3 regions of the Holzapfeliella sp. JNUCC 80 genome follow, and region 3 is predicted to be linked to each of the others. Evidence: predicted binding sites of a transcription regulator. Region 3 holds the regulator's gene; each other region holds the start of a gene.
What was found. The regulator HrcA, encoded in region 3, represses chaperone genes, less so after heat shock. The targets are predictions, from matches to a motif close to TTAGCACTCNNNNNNNNNGAGTGCTAA.
Positions count from the first base shown of each region.

Region 1: a site for HrcA is predicted at 3,048-3,074, ahead of JNUCC80_RS05405 (ATP-dependent Clp protease ATP-binding subunit). Genes of this name have one in related genera too.
Region 2: a site for HrcA is predicted at 2,682-2,708, ahead of groES (co-chaperone GroES). Genes of this name have one in related genera too.

Region 1 is NZ_CM132205.1:1,084,996-1,091,302, reverse strand. It holds gene JNUCC80_RS05425 (glycosyltransferase) at 1-81, shown strand, start outside; gene JNUCC80_RS05420 (catalase) at 129-1,571, opposite strand; gene JNUCC80_RS05415 (YbgA family protein) at 1,677-2,060, shown strand; gene JNUCC80_RS05410 (fructosamine kinase family protein) at 2,043-2,903, opposite strand; gene JNUCC80_RS05405 (ATP-dependent Clp protease ATP-binding subunit) at 3,109-5,202, shown strand; gene JNUCC80_RS05400 (pectate lyase-like adhesive domain-containing protein) at 5,352-6,307, shown strand, end outside.
Region 2 is NZ_CM132205.1:313,971-320,277, reverse strand. It holds gene JNUCC80_RS01645 (APC family permease) at 1-551, opposite strand, end outside; gene groL (chaperonin GroEL) at 732-2,351, opposite strand; gene groES (co-chaperone GroES) at 2,376-2,660, opposite strand; gene JNUCC80_RS01630 (ABC-F family ATP-binding cassette domain-containing protein) at 2,850-4,769, shown strand; gene JNUCC80_RS01625 (ABC transporter ATP-binding protein) at 4,800-5,438, opposite strand; gene JNUCC80_RS01620 (DUF1430 domain-containing protein) at 5,441-6,307, opposite strand, start outside.
Region 3 is NZ_CM132205.1:675,931-682,237, forward strand. It holds gene dnaK (molecular chaperone DnaK) at 1-1,770, opposite strand, end outside; gene grpE (nucleotide exchange factor GrpE) at 1,797-2,339, opposite strand; gene hrcA (heat-inducible transcriptional repressor HrcA) at 2,351-3,406, opposite strand; gene ribF (riboflavin biosynthesis protein RibF) at 3,509-4,453, opposite strand; gene truB (tRNA pseudouridine(55) synthase TruB) at 4,473-5,375, opposite strand; gene rbfA (30S ribosome-binding factor RbfA) at 5,428-5,775, opposite strand; partial or broken gene infB (translation initiation factor IF-2) at 5,790-6,307, opposite strand, start outside.

The sequences.
Region 1 (6,307 bases), 410 kb from region 3:
ATGAGTCAAAACGCTTATAGCACGGCTAAAAATTATAGCTCAGATAAAATGATACAAAAATGGCAACAAGTACTAATTTAACAAACAAAAAAGCTTACATAAAAATGTAAGCTTTTTTTATTTTGGTATTATTTGATTTCATCAACTGATAAGCCGAGTGCTTTGGCAACGCGTTCACCATAGTCAGGGTCAGCTTGATAGAATTGTTTAGCTTCCAAGACTTTGATTTCATGTGATTTTACTTGACCAAGATTGTTTTTGATATTTTCAACTAAGCGTTCTTTTTCACCTTCGTCAAATAAGCGATATAAGTCGCCTGCAGCTGAAAAGTTGTCGGTGTCATAAGGTTTAAAGTGACCCGTTTCACCAGTTAGTGGATCAGGTGAAATTTTTGCGGAAGGCACTTCTGTTGGACCGTCAACACTATTAGGTTCGTAATTTGCTGAACCATCATGACCTTGTGACATAAAGCCATCACGGTGATAGTTATTAACGTCATTGATAGGGCGGTTAACTTTAAGTTGATCATAGTTAGCACCTAAACGATAACGAGCAGCATCCTTATAACCAAACAAACGACCTTGTAAGACTTTGTCGGCTGAAGGTTCAATACCAGGAACTAAGTTGGCAGGTGAAAAGGCTAATTCTTCCATTTCTTCAAAGTAGTTTTCGGGGTTTTCATTTAAGACCATTTGACCGACTTCTATTAGTGGATAGTCTTTTTGAGAAACCACTTTGGTGACATCAAAAATGTCATGCTTGTAGTTAATCCCTTCTTCATAAGGGATAACTTGAACGTAAAGTGTCCATGATGGGAAGTCTTTTTCTTCAATAGAATTAAATAATTCATTTTGAAGGTAATCTGGGTCATCTCCACAAAGTTTGGCAGCTAATTCATTAGACATGTTGTGGACACCTTGATTAGTTCTAAAGTGATATTTCACGAAGAACTGTTCACCTTTATCGTTAACCCATTTGAAAGTATGACTACCGTAACCATGCATGGTGCGATAGCTTGCGGGAATACCGCGATCACTCATTAAGATTGTGACTTGGTGAAGCGTTTCTGGTGAATGTGACCAAAAGTCCCATTGCATATCTTGACTTCTAGTATGTGTTTTTGGATCACGTTTTTGTGAATGAATAAAGTCAGGAAATTTTAATGGATCATTGATGAAGAACACAGGGGTGTTGTTACCCACAATATCGTAGTTCCCATCTTGTGTATAAAATTTTACGGCAAAGCCACGAACATCACGATAAGTATCAGGATAACCGCTTTCGCCAGCTACTTGAGAAAAACGTGTGATCAGGGGTGTTTTTTTACCTTTGCCATTAAATAGGTCGGCTTTAGTGTAAGCACTCATATCATGTGTCAATTCAAAGTAACCTTTAGCACCTGAACCTTTAGCATGAACAACACGTTCGGGGATGCGTTCACGATTAAAGTGCGCTAATTTTTCGAGTAATTGATAATCTTGAATAAGAACTGGGCCACGTTGACCAGCAGTTTGTGAATGTTGATTATCTGACCAAGGTTGGCCTTCACTAGTTGTTAAATTTTTTGACATAATATTACCTTCTTTCGAAATTATTTTAGAACTAAAAAAGGAAATATTCAATTATTTGCTACATCTCGTTATAATAGTAGAAAACCGAAAAAGAGAGAGTTATTGATGCAAAATTGGCAAAAAGAATGGGCACAAAATAAATATTGGTTGATGTCACGCTCACAGCGATTTTACAACGAAGTCAGACAGCTGGCTAAAGGTAACGACTGGACCGATGACAAGAAAGCACGATATGAAGAAATTATTGAAGAGGCAAAAGTTGCACCACTAGATAGAGGCAACATGATGAATGCCTATCAACATGTTTGGGGTTACTTCAAAAAGATTGCAACAGAAGCAGAAAAAGACGACTTTAGACGACTACAAGCGGATTTTGATGTTGACCATGATGAATTAGGCCCTTTTTTGGCAAAAATGACAAAAAAATACAACGTTAACTATTTGCTTGAGTCAACGTTGTTAAAATCTTTTTTAGATGAATTGCTGTAGTAAACGATAAACACTAGGTTGATAGATAGCACCAAATTCACTGAGGTGAAACATCATGTAGTAGAGCTTGTAGTAGATTAATCTGTCTTCATAGTCCTCATCAAGTGGCCAAATAGACTGATAACCAGCCATAAACTCTTGGTTAAATCCGCCAAATACCTGGGTGATGGCGATATCAAACTCTCGGTCACCATAATAAACAGCAGGATCGATGAAGACGGGGTGCTGATCTAAATCGAACATAATATTGCCGCCCCAAAGGTCGCCATGTAGTAGACTGGGGATGCTTTTGTGAGATGCTAAGTCTTCTTTGAATTGACCGAGCATATTTTGGTAAAGATGTTCAAGTTCGACTGACCAGTTATGGTTGTGAATAATTAGTTTTCGAAGTGGTTCAAAGCGTTGTGCAATGAAAAATGATATCCAGTCATCCTGCCAACTATTGCTCCCAGTGAAGTTACCTAGTTCAAAGTCACTATCAAATCCAAATTTATGGGTGAAACTGGTAGATTGGTGAACTTTAGCCAGTGCTTGTCCTAGTTCATACTGATTGCCATGGGGAAGATGGTCGATATATTCAAGTAATAGGAAGGCATCTTTCCCATTATCACCAAATTCAAGAACGTTTGGTGTTTTAGCAAACTCGCCTAAGGCTTTTAGACCAGCAACTTCATGGCTAAAAAACTGTTTAGTAGCATTTTCTTGTACTAATAAGAAGTAAGAATTCGTATGGGTATAGATATGAAAGGCCTGATTGATATCGCCACCAGTTACAGCCGAATACTTTTCAACAGGCTCAGGTAGTTGTAAATTTTTAACAATATTATCGATAGATTTTGACATTATTTCACCTCAAAGATAAGTAATAACCCCATCTTAATACAGTTAAGATGGGGTTTCCAATATCATAATAAAAAAGTTTTAAATTTTGAGTTTTTCTAGTTGTATCTTTCACATAACCGTTGTATTATAAAGTCGAACAAAAAATTAGCACTCAAATAAAGAGAGTGCTAAAAACTTGTTACACAATTTATAAGGAGTGTTAGATATGGCTAACTACAGTAATGGTTTTAGTGATTTTGATGCATTATTTGATTCTTTGAATAGAGATTTCTTCTCAAATTCAGGCACTTTCTCTACCCGTCGAGATATCCCCATCCACTCCAATCAAGATGGCTTAAAACAACAAACACAAGTAAAAAATCCACAACAACAAGAACAATCAATCGGAATTGATTTAGTTAAACAAGCAAAAGAAAATAAATACGATCCAGTTATTGGACGTGACTCAGAAGTTGAAAACGTGATTGAAATTTTGAGTCGTCGTAATAAAAATAATCCTGTTTTAGTTGGACCTGCAGGTGTTGGTAAAACAGCGATTGTTGAAGGACTAGCTCAACGTATTGCAGAAGGCAATGTGCCAGAACGTCTAAAAGATGCTCACATTATTGAATTGAACATTAATGAATTGGTTGCAGGTTCTTCACTACGTGGTGCTTTTGAAGAAAAACTTCAAAAGATTATTGATGAAGCTTCAAAGAATCCAAACATTATCTTATTTATCGATGAAATTCATAATATTGTTGGTGCTGGTAGTGTTGATAGTGAAAACAATAATGGCGACGCTGCTAATATTTTGAAACCTGCACTTGCTCGTGGTGACTTGAGCTTGATTGGTGCGACAACAACAAGCGAATTTCAACGTATTGAAAAAGACCCAGCATTAGCTCGCCGTTTACAAGAAGTAAAAGTTGGCGAACCTTCTGTTGAAGAAGCTATTCAAGTTCTTGAAGGATTAGCTCCTAAATACGAAAATTATCACCATGTTAAATATGATGAAGAAGCAATTAAATTAGCAGTTACATTATCAAAACGCTATATTCAAGGACGTTATCTACCAGATAAAGCGATTGACTTACTTGATGAAGCAGGTGCTAAAAAAGGCTTATACCAAGCACCAAAAGATGAAACTCAATTGCGTGAACGTATTTCAAAATTAGAGCATGAAAAAGATGCCGCTGTTCAAGCAGAAGACTTCAAGAAAGCACAAGACTTAAAAGGTGAAATCGAAAAAACACACAAACAATTGCAAAGTGTTGATGATACCGAATTGCCAAGTGTAACTGCTAAAGACATGTATCAATTAATCGAACAAAAGACAAAAATTTCAATGAGCGAAATTCATGCAGATGAAAGTCAAAAATCCGAAGATTTGGTTAAACACTTAAAAGATGTTGTGATTGACCAAGATAAAGCTATCGATACGATTACCGATGCGATTGCTCGTAAGAAAGTCTTTAAAGATGAAAACCGTCCTACTGGTTCATTCTTATTCGCTGGTCCTACTGGTGTTGGTAAAACTGAATTAGCTAAACAATTGGCTAAAAGCATGTTTGGTTCAGATGATCACTTTATTCGTTTAGATATGAGTGAATACCAAGATAAAACATCTGTTAACAAATTAATCGGTTCTGCTCCTGGTTACATCGGTTACCAAGAAGGCGGTCAATTGACTGAACAAGTTCGTCACCAACCTTATAGCTTGATTTTGATGGATGAAATTGAAAAAGCAAATCCAGATATCTTCAACGCTTTGTTACAAATTATGGATGATGGTCGCCTAACAGATGCTCAAGGACGTACCGTATCCTTCAAAGATACCATCTTGATTATGACCTCTAATGCAGGTTACTCAGATAACTTGATTAAAGATAAAGGTGACTTGATGAAGGCTCTAGAAGTTTACTTCCGTCCTGAATTCTTGAACCGTTTGGATGCCATTGTGCCATTTAACTCATTGAAACAAAAAGACTTAATTAAAATTGTGGATCTTTACTTAGACCACATGGCTAATAGTCTTGAAAAACGCCACGTTAAAATGACGGTTTCAGATGAAGCTAAACACTATTTGGTTGAAAAAGGTTATGATGAAAAATTCGGTGCTCGTCCATTGCGTCGTGTCGTCGAACAGGATTTACAAACACCTGCTGCTAAAGCAATTTTAGCTGACTCTAAGTTGAAAGAAATTAACTTTGCAGTTAAAGATAACTTCTTGATGATGAACAATGAAAAAATTGCAGAATTGCAAAAGCAAGAAATATCAGAAGCTAAGGTCGAAGAAGCAGATTCTGAAACAAAATAAGAATCAAACGAAAATCACGAATAGAAAATAATTATAATTAAGGGACATTTCTTTATAAGAAATGTCCCTTTTTGATAGTTAAAATTTGACTTATTAGTAAAATGAAATAACAATTAAAGTAGATAGCTAATATTATGGGAGAATTATAGATGAAAAAGCAAATGAGAAATAATAAGAAACTAGTGGGGATTGTTTCAGTAGCACTTTGCAGTGTAGCTTTGACAACTGGTTTCTTAACACATACAGGTGTTAATACAGGACAAACTGTTTTGGCTGACGAGCAACAACCAACAGATGATAGCGTAAAAAATGTAAGTACTGCACAAGACTTATATGATGCCTTAAATAGTACAAGTGTAACTCATATTAATATTGAGAATGATATTGATATGAGTTCTTTACCTAGTTTATCTAGTAAGAGCATAACAAGTCACGATATAAATTTGAATGGTAATGGAAAAACCATTGATTTTGGTAATATAACATTGACTATGGGGAGCGAGTCTCAGGCGACGGTTACATTTGACAATGTTAATTTATATGGAACCAATTATTACGGTCCAATTAATAGTAAATCTAACACAGGTATTTTAAAATTTAAAAATGTTACCTATCAAGGGCCTCAACCTATCTACTGGAAAAACGGTGAAGTCCAAATTGATGGTCATGTAAAAATTAATTCCCAAAAACGTAATAATACAGGGAATGATCCACAAGAAAATATGGAAGTTGGGAAGTTAACCTTTCTACCAGATAGTACATATGAAGGAACGACGACATCAGGGGTTTATGTTTTTAACATGTCTGCACCAGAAAATATAGTTGTAGGAGAAAATGCAAATGTCACTTTAAATACAGCATCTGGCTCTCAACCTATTTCTGGAACTTCAAATGTTGAGATGAAGTCAGGTTCAAATTTAACTATCAATCCAAAAACTCTCGTTACTACTACTAACCCAATTTCAATGAATAATGCTTCTTTTAACATTAATACATCTGGGAATCTAACCAGTTCATTATTGACTGTGTCTGGTCCTATTACTGCTTCCGATAATAGTCAAATTAATGTCAATGCACAAAACATCGGAACTAGTGCTTATCCAAT
Region 2 (6,307 bases), 360 kb from region 3:
ATCATGAGTAAAATTGACCCAATGAAAAGATAAACCGGAATCATTAAGAAATTAGCAGATTCACTTAATCCACGTAGGTTTAAGACAGTTAAAATAACAATAATTGTAATTGCGATTGCAACTTGATGCCCGTAGAGAGCCGGTATTGCTGAGGTAATCGCTTCAGAACCAGCCGAAACACTAACCGCTACCGTTAATATATAGTCGATTAATAGTGCACCACCAGCAACTAATCCTGATGATTTCCCTAAGTTATCACTAGATACCTTGTAGGCCCCACCACCATCTGGGTAGGCATGAATAATTTGACGGTAAGAAATAGTTAAGGATAGTAGTAACACTAAAACAAAAAAGGCAATTGGTAGTGAATACCATATTGCGGCTGCAGAAAGTGTTACCAGCACCATTACAATTTCTTCAGTACCATAAGCCACACTAGATAAAGCATCTGAACTCAACATTGCAAGTGCTTTGAATCTCGTTAGCTTTTGGTCGCCTTCTTCATTTGATTTCAAAGGTTTTCCTAAAATCAAACGTTTAAATTGTCCCATCACGGGCACCTCCACATAATGAACTTTTTCAATAACTTCACAAATATTACGCTATTTGATAAATAAAATCTACCATAAATTTTAAAAAAATTTAACATTTATATCAGCGCTATTGTGACACACAAAAAAGCCTACGGCAAGTTTTAACTTCCATAGGCTTCTTTTTATAAAATTAATAGGTTACATCATACCCATTCCTGGGTTCATAGGTTGATGACTTTCTTCACTGTCTTTTTCAACTTCAGTTACAACAGCTTCAGTTGTTAACATTAACGCAGCAACAGATGCGGCATTTTGTAATGCTGAGCGTGTTACTTTAGTTGGATCAATGATTCCAGCTTCAATCATACTAGTCCATTTGTCAGTTACAGGGTCATAACCCACTTCTGGATCTTCATTGTTCAAACGTTCTACAATAACAGAACCTTCAAGACCTGCATTCGTTACAATTTGACGAACAGGTGCTTCAAGCGCTGCTTTAACAATGTTGATACCAGTTTGAACATCGCCAGTTTCTTCAAGAGAAGCAACAGCTTTGACAGCGTTAGCAAGTGCAGTACCACCACCAGCAACGTAACCTTCTTCAACAGCTGCACGCGTAGCATTTAGTGCATCTTCAATACGGTATTTGCGTTCTTTTAATTCGGTTTCAGTTGCTGCACCAACTTTAATTACAGCAACACCTCCAGCTAATTTTGCTAGACGTTCTTGTAGTTTTTCACGGTCAAAGTCTGAAGTTGAATCAGCAATTTGTTTCTTCAATGTATTAACACGTTCTGTAATAGCTTCTTTATCGCCTGCACCTTCAACAATTGTTGTATTATCTTTGGTTACAGTAACGCGACCTGCTTGTCCGAGTTGATCTAGTTTTGTATCTTTTAATTCTAATCCCAAGTCTTCTGTAATAACTGTTGCACCAGTAAGTGCAGCAATATCAGCTAGTTGTTCTTTGCGACGATCACCAAATCCTGGTGCTTTAACTGCAACAACATTGAAAGTTCCACGGATTTTGTTCAAAACAAGTGTTGGAAGCGCTTCACCATCAATATCGTCGGCAATAATCATCAAGGCTTTACCTTGTTGAACGATTTCTTGTAATAAAGGCAAGATTTCTTGAATATTTGAAATTTTCTTATCAGTAACTAAGATGTAAGGGTTATCAAGATCTGCTTCCATTTTATCGTTATCAGTTACCATGTATTGTGAGAGGTAACCACGGTCAAATTGCATCCCTTCAACCACACTTAATTCTGTTTCAATTCCTTTTGACTCTTCAATTGTGATAACACCATCATTACCAACTTTTTCCATCGCATCTGCAATCAAACGTCCAACTTGTTCATTAGCTGCTGAGATTGACGCAACTTGTGCGATTTCATCTTTATTAGCCACTTTGTGTGACATTTTATGTAGTTCTTCAACTGCTTTTTTAGTAGCTAATTCAATTCCTTGGCGAATACCCACAGGGTTAGCACCAGAAGTAACATTTTTTAGTCCTTCTTGAATAATTGCTTGTGCCAAAACAGTAGCGGTTGTTGTCCCGTCCCCTGCAATATCATTCGTTTTTGAAGCCACTTCAGCTACTAATTTAGCTCCCATGTTTTCAAAGTGGTCTGCTAATTCGATTGATTTAGCAATCGTTACCCCATCATTAGTAATTTCTGGAGAACCATAGCTTTTTTCTAACACAACATTGCGACCTTTTGGTCCAATTGTTGCTTTAACGGTGTCAGCTAATTTGTTAACACCACGTAACATTGCACGACGTGCATCTTCTGAAAATTTAATTTCTTTTGCCATTTTAACTTCACCTCATTAAAAAAATTAATCAATAATTGCTAAAATATCGTTTTCTTTTAATACTAAATAATCTTCATTTTCATATTTTAAAGTTGTACCTGCGTATTTATCGTAATAAACGTTATCTCCAACTTTAACAGTCAATGGTAATCTTTGACCGTCACGAGTTCGAGCACCTTGCCCAACGGCGATAACTTCACCAACTTGAGGTTTGTCTTGAGCACTGCTTGCTAGTACAATACCTCCAACTGTTTCTTCTTCATCTTCTTTAACTTTTAAAATCACGCGATCAGCAATAGGTTTTAACATTTAATTTCCCTCCTACAATAATTAGCACTCTTATTTATCAAGTGCTAACTTCTAAATAAATAATATCATCTTTATGAAAAAGTGCAAGTTTTTAGCAGAAAAAAAGTAGAATGCTAAAAATTGGTTAAAATCCCTTATCAAGCACCGAATTATGATATGCTAAACAGTGAATAAAAATGAGGTGAAATAATGATTATCTTACAAGGACATCAATTAGCACGCCACTTTGGTAGTGATGTGTTATTTGAAAATCTAGATATCGAAATTCAAAATAAAAGCCGTATTGGTCTAGTCGGTCCAAACGGTGCAGGTAAAAGTACACTGCTCAAAATGATTACAGGACAAGAAGAGCCTTCACTTGGTCATATTTCGACACCTAAGAATATTGAAATTGGCTACATTGCCCAAGAGCATAATTTTGACACTAATCAAACTATCTGGGATGAAATGCTTCAAGTTTTTACCCCTTTAATTGAACTAGGTAATAAAATGACTGAAGTTCAAGAACAGCTAGCTAAGCAATCTCAACCAGATGAAGAGCTGTTACAACGCTATGATCAAATGCAGTACGATTATCAAATTAATGGCGGTTTTACTTACGAAACCGATATTAAAACGGTACTAAATGGGTTTAAATTCGATGAATCAACGTACCATCAAGAGATAAGTACATTATCAGGTGGTGAAAAAACCAGACTTGGTTTTGTGAAGCTCTTGCTTAAAAAGCCAGACTTGTTGGTATTAGATGAACCAACTAACCACTTGGATGTGGACACTTTAACCTGGCTTGAAACCTTCTTGAAAAACTATTCAGGTGCTATCTTAGCTGTTTCTCACGATCAGTACTTCTTAGACGCTATTACAACTGAAATCTATGAATTAAGCTTCAAAAAGTTAACGCATTTTACTGGTAATTACTCAAAATATGTTGAGCAACGTGAATTAATGGATCGTCAAAATCAAGAAGCTTACGAAAAACAACAAGCTGAAATCAAAAAACAAGAAGACTTTATCCAAAAAAATATCGTACGTGCTTCCACAACCAAACGTGCGCAAAGTCGTCGTAAACAACTTGATAAAATGGAACGCATTCAACCCCCTAAACATCAAAGTCAAATGACAATGAAATTTAATGTTGAAAAGCAAAGTGGTAAAGAAGCTCTCCTTATTAACCATATGAGTGTGGGATACGAAAAAAACGAACCTATGATTAATGACATTAACTTACAAGTCAACAAGCATAATCGTGTTGCTATCTTGGGAGCTAATGGAATTGGAAAAAGTACCCTACTAAAAACTTTAGTTAAACAGCTCGAACCGCTTGCTGGTAGCTACAAGTTTGGTGCTAACGTTTCAGTTGGTTTTTATGATCAAGAAATCTCACAATTTAATCCAAAAGAAACAGTTATTGATACTGTTTGGAACCGTCATCGTTTAACACCCGAAAAAGAAATCAGAAGTGTCTTAGCGAGTTTCTTGTTCGGCGCTGATGATATCGAAAAAAGCGTGGGTCAACTTTCAGGTGGACAGCGTGCGCGTCTTGCTTTGACCGTTTTATCAATGGAGAATCACAACTTCTTGATTATGGATGAGCCTACTAACCACTTAGATATTGATGCAAAAGAAGTTCTCGAAAAAGCACTTCGTGATTTTGATGGCACACTTGTCTTTGTATCCCATGACCGTTACTTTATTAACGAACTAGCTACAACTACAATTGAAGTCAAAAATAATCAGGCTTACGTCTTCGATGGTAACTACGATTACTATTTGGAAAAGAAAGAACAAATTATCAAGCCAGATGATATTGCCCTTCAACAAAAGACAACTAAAAATAATAGTGGTGGTAAAGAAGACTATGCCCTACAAAAGAAACGCCAAGCTGAACTTCGTAAAATTGAGCGTGGCATTGCCCAAGCTGAAGAAAATATTGAAAAATACGAAAGTGAAATTGCAGCTATCCAAGAACAAATGGCTAAGCCTGAATATGCTACAGACTATAGTAAAATGTCAGAATTTCAGTCAGAAATTGATGCAATCAATGAAAAATTGACAACCGAAAATGACAATTGGGAATATTGGCTAACTCAACAAGAAGAAAACGAATAAAAAGACAAGGACTAACTGTCCTTGTCTTTTTTAATTACGATAATTTCTTAAATCAATCACTTCATCAGCATTTTCCCAAATCATTTGATTGTGTGTTGCAATAATAATCGTCCGATTATCATTTTTGAGTGAGAGCAATAACTCCATCAATTCTTGTCCGTTTTTAGGATCAAGTGCTGCAGTTGGTTCATCAGCCAAAATAAGAGGTGGATTTTTTAAAATCACTTTTGCCAGAGCGACACGCTGAGCTTCTCCCCCAGATAATTCAAATATTTTTTGATTAAGACTCAGGTAATCTAAGTTTACTTGCTTTAGAGCTAATTTTTGTCTTTCTACTTTCTCTTGCTTTTTAATTTTTTGACCTACAAGTCCTAAATCTAAGTTATCTTTGATAGATTGAGCATCTAACAATCCAAAATTTTGAAACAAATAGCCTAACTCATTTCTAAAGTAACGATGAGCAGAAATTGACTTTAGTGACTGACCATCATAAGTGATATCGCCTTTTGTAATCTTTTCTAAATGACCAATCATGTTGAGTAACGTCGTTTTTCCACTTCCACTCGGACCGATTAAAGCATAGATTTTTCCCTTCTCAAAATTCAAATTTAAATTTGTAAATAATTCACGATTATCAAAATCCTTTGTTACATTTTCAACTTTTATCATTCTTATTTCCCCTTCATTACTGTTATGGCTGCTTTTTGTTCTTTTTTGTTTTGGATATACATAATAATACCTAATATCGAACTCATTAAGCCTAATGTTGTTATTGCGATAACCGAGTCTTTTAATAATAACCAAAAAATCAAAACACCACTTATTAATACCGAGAACTCACTTAAAAGATATTTGCCGTGTATTTCTATAAAATTAAGGCCTGATAATCTTTTAATAAAAATAGCTCTTCTAAATTGTTCAAAATAAATCAAATTCATCGTACTAAATAAAATTACGATTGTTACTATCATTAAAACTATACCAATCATTAAGGCAATTGTGCGAGTCTTCATGTCATTAACGTTATTCAAATATAAGGATTGTGCCTTTTCGAGATAAGAAATATATTGACTTACACCATGACGTTCAAATAGTGCTAAAGCTTGATCATAGTTTTGGTAAAACAACATATTAGTTTCCCAAAATAATCCTGACAATTCTGTTTTTCCTGTTGACTCCGGTGTTAACACTACGATAACTGGGTCACTTATAAATTGCCGACTATTTATATTTGAAGTATTCATCATAAATCTGGAACTACCACTTTTAATTGTGGCAACAATCGGTGATACAGTCATTAAGTAGTCTTGTCCCGGGCCTTTATCCTGATCTGATAAGTCTTGTACATCCGCTGTTATATTTTGCACAATTTGAGTTTCTTGATTTTTCAGGTTATCTGGAACTAATACCCCAAATTCTCCCGATTTTAAATTCATTAGTTTATTAGCTAATTCACCATCTAACTCAATATTTTGATTAATTAAATAATTAGGTGTGACGTATAGTGCATGGCTAGTTGAAGAATACGTTCCATCGAC
Region 3 (6,307 bases):
GTTTGCTTGACCTGATTGTTCGCCACCTTGGGCTTCTTGTGCTTGTTGGTATAGTTTTGTTGTAAGATCTTGAACGATTTGGTTCAATTCATCTTTTTTAGCTTTCATCGCTTCTAAGTCATTGTCAGATTGTGCTTTTTCTAAAGCTTCTAGAGCTTCTTTAGCTTTTGAAACTTCTTCTTCAGAAACTTTGCCATCTAATTCTTTCAATGTCTTATCAGTTGTGAAGATTAATTGATCAACTTCATTACGTAAGTCTACTTCTTCTTTACGTTTTTTATCTGCTTCAGCGTTTTCTTCAGCATCTTTTGTCATACGTTCAATTTCTTCATCTGATAGACCTGATGAACTTTGGATTGTAATTTTTTGTTCTTTTTGAGTACCTAAGTCTTTAGCAGATACATTTACAATACCATTTTTATCAATGTCAAATTTAACTTCGATTTGAGGAACACCACGTGGTGCTGGTGGAATATCTGTTAATTGGAAACGACCTAGCGTCTTGTTATCAGCAGCCATTGGACGTTCACCTTGAAGAACGTGAATGTCTACAGCTGGTTGATTGTCAGCAGCTGTTGAGAAGACTTGTGACTTACTTGTAGGAATTGTTGTGTTACGTTCAATTAATTTAGTTGAAACGCCACCCATTGTTTCGATACCTAATGATAATGGTGTTACGTCAAGAAGAACAACATCTTTAACGTCACCTGAAATCACACCACCTTGAACAGCAGCACCTAAGGCAACAGCTTCATCAGGGTTGATTGAGTGATCAGGTTTTTTACCTGTCCAGTCTTCAACAGCTTTTTGAACTGAAAGAATACGTGTTGAACCACCGTTTAAGATAACTTTGTCAACTTCATCTTTTGAAAGTCCAGCATCTTTTAGTGCATTTTCAACTGGGATTCTTGTTCTTTCAACTAATTCAGCTGTGATTTCATCGAATTTAGCGCGAGTTAAGGTTGTTTCCAAGTGTAATGGACCTGCTTCACCTGCTGAGATAAATGGCAAGCTAATTTGAGTTGTTGTTACACCTGATAAATCTTTTTTAGCTTTTTCAGCTGCATCTTTTAGACGTTGTAATGCCATTTTATCTTTAGATAAGTCAATACCATTTTCGTCTTTAAATTGTGCAATCAACCAATCCATGATTGCTTCATCAAAGTCATCCCCACCTAAGTGAGTATCACCATTTGTTGAAAGTACTTGGAATACACCGTCACCTAATTCAAGGATAGAAACGTCAAATGTACCACCACCCAAGTCATAAACAAGGATTTTTTCGTCTTCTTCGGCTTTGTCTAAACCATAAGCTAAAGCACTAGCAGTTGGTTCGTTAACAATACGTTTAACATCTAAACCAGCAATCTTACCAGCATCTTTTGTTGCTTGTCTTTGTGAATCATTGAAGTAAGCAGGCACTGTAATAACAGCTTCTGTTACTTCTTCACCTAAGTAATCTTCACTGAATTTTTTGATGTGTTGTAAAATCATTGCTGAAATTTCTTGTGGTGTATATGACTTGTCACCAACAGTTACTTTGTAACCAGCTTCACCAATGTGACGTTTGATAGAAGAAATTGTGTCTGGGTTTGTAATTGCTTGTCTTTTAGCAACTTCCCCAACTTGAATTTCACCATCTTTAAAAGCAACAACAGAAGGAGTTGTACGGTTACCTTCTGGGTTTGCAATAATTTTTGGTTCTTTACCTTCTAAAACAGCAACTGCTGAGTTAGTTGTTCCTAAATCAATACCAATAACTTTTGACATAAATCAATAACTTCCTTTCGAATTTCTTAGTTTGCAACGCTAACCATTGCAGGTCTTAAAATACGATCTTTAAATAAGTATCCAGGTTGATAAACTTCAACAACTGTATCTTTTGGATGGTCTTCAGTTGCTTCAACTGTTTGGACAGCTTGGTGATAATTTGGATCAAAATGTGCACCTTCTGCTTCAACTTCTGTAATGCCTTTATCATTTAAAGCTTTCATTAATGCGTTATAAGTTAATTCAATCCCTTTTTTCAATTGGCTTGAAGCCTCATCGTCAGCTTGAACTTGTAAAGCTCTTTGTAAATTGTCTAAAGCTGGCAAAATTTCTTTTGCAAGGCTTTGACCTTCATATTTACTGAATTGAGCGAGTTCTTTTTGTTGACGTGTTTGAATATTTTGGATTTCAGCTTGTGAACGCAAGTATTTATCTTGCGCTTCTTCAAGCTCTTGTTGAAGTTTTTCAACTTCTGAAGGTTCTTCTGCTTCAACAACTTCTTCCGTTGTTTCTTCAACAGGTTCTTCGGTTGTATTTTCTTGTTTAATATCTTTTTCTTCGTTAGACACTGTCATCCTCCTTATCTAAACTTGCTATAATAATCTAGTAATTGATCTGCAAGTTCTTCTTTGAAGTAGTTCATTAAACTAATCATCTGTGAATAGGGCATGTTTGTTGGCCCTAGTAAAGCGACAATTCCATTTCCAAAGTCACCGACTTCATATGTAGCCGTCAATAGACTGTAGTCTTTCAATAAATCAAGCGGTAGCTCGTCTCCTAAACGGACATGAACTGAAAATGCTGGATTGTTTAGACTATTTTCATGAATTAAATCTGAAAATATCTCTGGATGACTAAGCAACTGATAAAGTGACTTCAAATTATCCAAGTCATCAAAACTAGAATAATTGTTAAGGAGATTCAACTCACCATTAACGAATAGTTGATCAGTTTCAGTTGGTTTGAAAACATCCTTCAATAATTGAAGAAGAATCAAACTAGCTGTGTCCTCTTCAATACCGAGAATTGACATGAACTTCTCAGAAGAATAACTCGATACTTCATGTAAAGTTTTGCCCTTAACTGCCGTATTGATTTTCTCAACTAATGATTCTAGTTCTTTACCCGATACATCCTCAGGTAAGCGATAAAGCTGATTTTTGACGTCGCCATCGCTGGTAACCAAAATTGCCATCATTTGATGATTAGAAAGTGGCACGATGCGAAATTCAGTAATTCTACAAAACTGAATTTCTGGACTAGCTACAAAAGCTGTATAACTAGTCAGATCAGATAATATTTTTGCCGAACGAGATACAATATCGTCAATTTTTTGAAATTGATGATTGAAATCTATTTGCAGTTTTTCATGCAAGTTTTCTGGCATATCTGTTGGCTGTAATAAATAATCTAGATAATAGCGATATCCCTTATTTGATGGGACACGACCAGAAGATGAATGTGTTTTTTCGATTAATCCTAATTCCTCAAGCTTAGCCATTTCATTTCTGATAGTGGCTGAAGAAACTTGAATCGTTAGTTCATCCATCAATGTCTTTGACCCAACAGGCTGTTGTGTCTTGTTAAAGACATTGATAATCATCTTTAATATTAGTTCTTGTCGTTTTGATAACATAGCGTCACCTCTTCGAATTAGCACTATTAAATTACGAGTGCTAACTATTAGAATATAACAACTAAATAGCAGAATGTCAAGATGACAGCTAAAATTATCAAGCTATTTTTTTAAGGTTTTGAAATAGGCTTTGCTATTGGCTTCGTCTTGGTTCAATTGTTCAATTAAAGCAACGACTGAGGGGTACTTTTCTTCTGGTCGAAGATAGTGATACCATCTCACATCAACAATTTCATCATAAATATCTTCATCAAAATCAAAAATATTGACTTCAACGGATAAATCTTTCACATCATCAAATGTAATGTTATAACCAACACTTGCCATCCCTTGATACCATTGGTTATGAACCTTCAATTCAACAGTATAGGCACCTGAGGCTAGACCGACCTTATCTTCACTAGAAGCAATATTAGCCGTTGGAAACCCCAATTTTCGGCCGCGTTTGAACCCATGAACGACTTGTCCAGATGTCTGATAAATTGAATCCAGTAATTCATTAGCCTGATCGACGTCACCTTTTTCGATTAATCGACGAATTCGAGTTGAACTAACTTTTTCATTACCTTTGTTGTAACTGTCGACTTCATAAACATCAAATTTATTTTGAGCTAACTGTTTTAGCAATGACATATTAGCTACTTCTTTTTTTCCAAAAGTATAATCAAATCCTGCAACAACTGCTTTAACATTTAATTTAACCAGAACATTGTTGATAAATTCATCAGGTTGAACCTTAGCTAGCGGGCCATTGAAATTGCCAATATAGAAGATATCGACCCCTGCTTCATTCATCAATTGTTGTTTTTCACTTGTTGTAGTAATTAACGGCACAGTAACATCAGCTGGACCATATATTTTGCTAGGGTGCGTATTCATTGTCATAACAGCTAATTTCAAGTTTTGCTCTTGAGCAACTTTTTGACCTTTTTCAATTAATTGACGATGACCTAGATGAACACCATCAAAAAATCCAAGAACCAATACAATTCCTTGAGGTTCGACAATTTGATTATTAACTGGATAATCTAGTTCGTAACTACGCATACTTATCCTCCCTTATCGGTTAACTATTTTGAAGCAACATCATTTCCGGACGATAAAGTGGCGGATGTTTAACGTCTTTCTTGTAAATCGCTTTTATTTTTCGATTATGATACAAACATAGACGTTCTACGTCAATTGGAAATTTAAGTTTGGCACCATTTTGTACCATTTCAAACTCTTTATCGCTTAAATGGTAAGCCGGTTGATCTTCAAAGAAACGTTCAAGAGGTACCACATAATCAGGTGCTTTTTCAGGTTGTTCTTTTAAAGTCTCTAATAAAACAGCATCTTTCAACCCGAATCCAGCACTTTTAGCACGGGTCAATGAGCTCATAACAGCAGGAACGCCAAGAATATCGCCTAATTGTTTAATTAGTGTTCTCACATAAGTTCCCTTTGAACAAGTAATTTCAAATTTAAATCGTTGCTGCTTGTTTTGTTCATCGTAAGTAGATTGTCCTATTTTGGCATATTTAGATACTTTAATATGGCGAATTGGGCGTTCAACAGGAATGTTGTTTCGCGCATAATCATATAATCGACGCCCTTTAATTTTAACGGATGAATACATTGGCGGTAGTTGTTCAACATCCCCTGTTAGTTGTGCCATCGCTGCTACAATTTCTTCTTCTGAATAGGGGGTCTCAACATCTTGTGATTTCGTCACTTCACCATCTAAGTCTTCCGTATCAGTTTCAAAGCCTAAAATGGCTTCACCAATATACGCTTTATCATGGGTCTGCATCAAATCGATGATTTTAGTTGCTTGTCCAATCGCAATTGGCAAGATTCCTTCTACTGATGGATCTAAAGTACCACCATGACCCACTTTTTTCATTTGAAGAACGCGACGCATATCACGAACGCAGTCGGTACTCGTCATCCCCTTAGTTTTATATAAAACAATTACACCACTTAACATATCTTACTTAACCATCCTTTATTATAAAAAAAACGCCATAAAATGGCGTTTTTTAGTCTTTTTGATTTAATTGACGAATCAAAGCATCAATTTTGGCACCATAAGCAACAGAATCATCTTTTTTAAAGATTAATTCAGGAACTTTAAACGTTGTCAAATTACGCCCTACTTCGTGACGAATTAAACCTGTTGATTTTTTAAGTCCTTCTTCAACTTTTTGATTGTCAGATGCCTTATCAGACAAAATACTATAGTAAATAGTAGCTTGAGATAAATCACCCGTTAGTTCAACATCAGTAACCGTAACGTCTTTAACTCTAGGGTCTTTAACGTTTTTTCGTAATACTGTTGTGACTTCACGTAAAATTTCTTGTTGCACACGTTCAATACGGTGTTTCATTGGAATTCCCCCTTTTATTTAACAGGAACTTCTTCCATGACATAAGCTTCAATTTCATCATCAACTTTGATGTCATTGTAGTTTTCAATCATCAAACCACAGTCAAAGCCTTGATTTACTTCTTTAGCATCATCTTTAAAGCGTTTTAGTGAAGATAATTTTCCTTCGTAGATAACAATACCATTACGGATTAATCTTACACCACTATCACGTTGAATTGAACCGTTAGTTACGAATGCACCAGCGATAGTTCCAAGTTTTGAAACGTGGAATGTTTCACGAACAATTAAGTTACCTGTAACTTTTTCTTGGAATTCAGGATCTAGCATACCCTTCATAGCTGATTCAATTTCATCAATAGCTTTATAGATAACACCATATAGACGAATATCAACGTTTTCAGTTTCAGCTTGTTTTCTTACTTGTTGTGTTGGACGAACATTAAATCCGATAACGATAGCATTACTTGCAGTAGCTAATGTTACATCACTTTCATTAATAGCCCCTACACCAGAGTAAACGATATTAACTT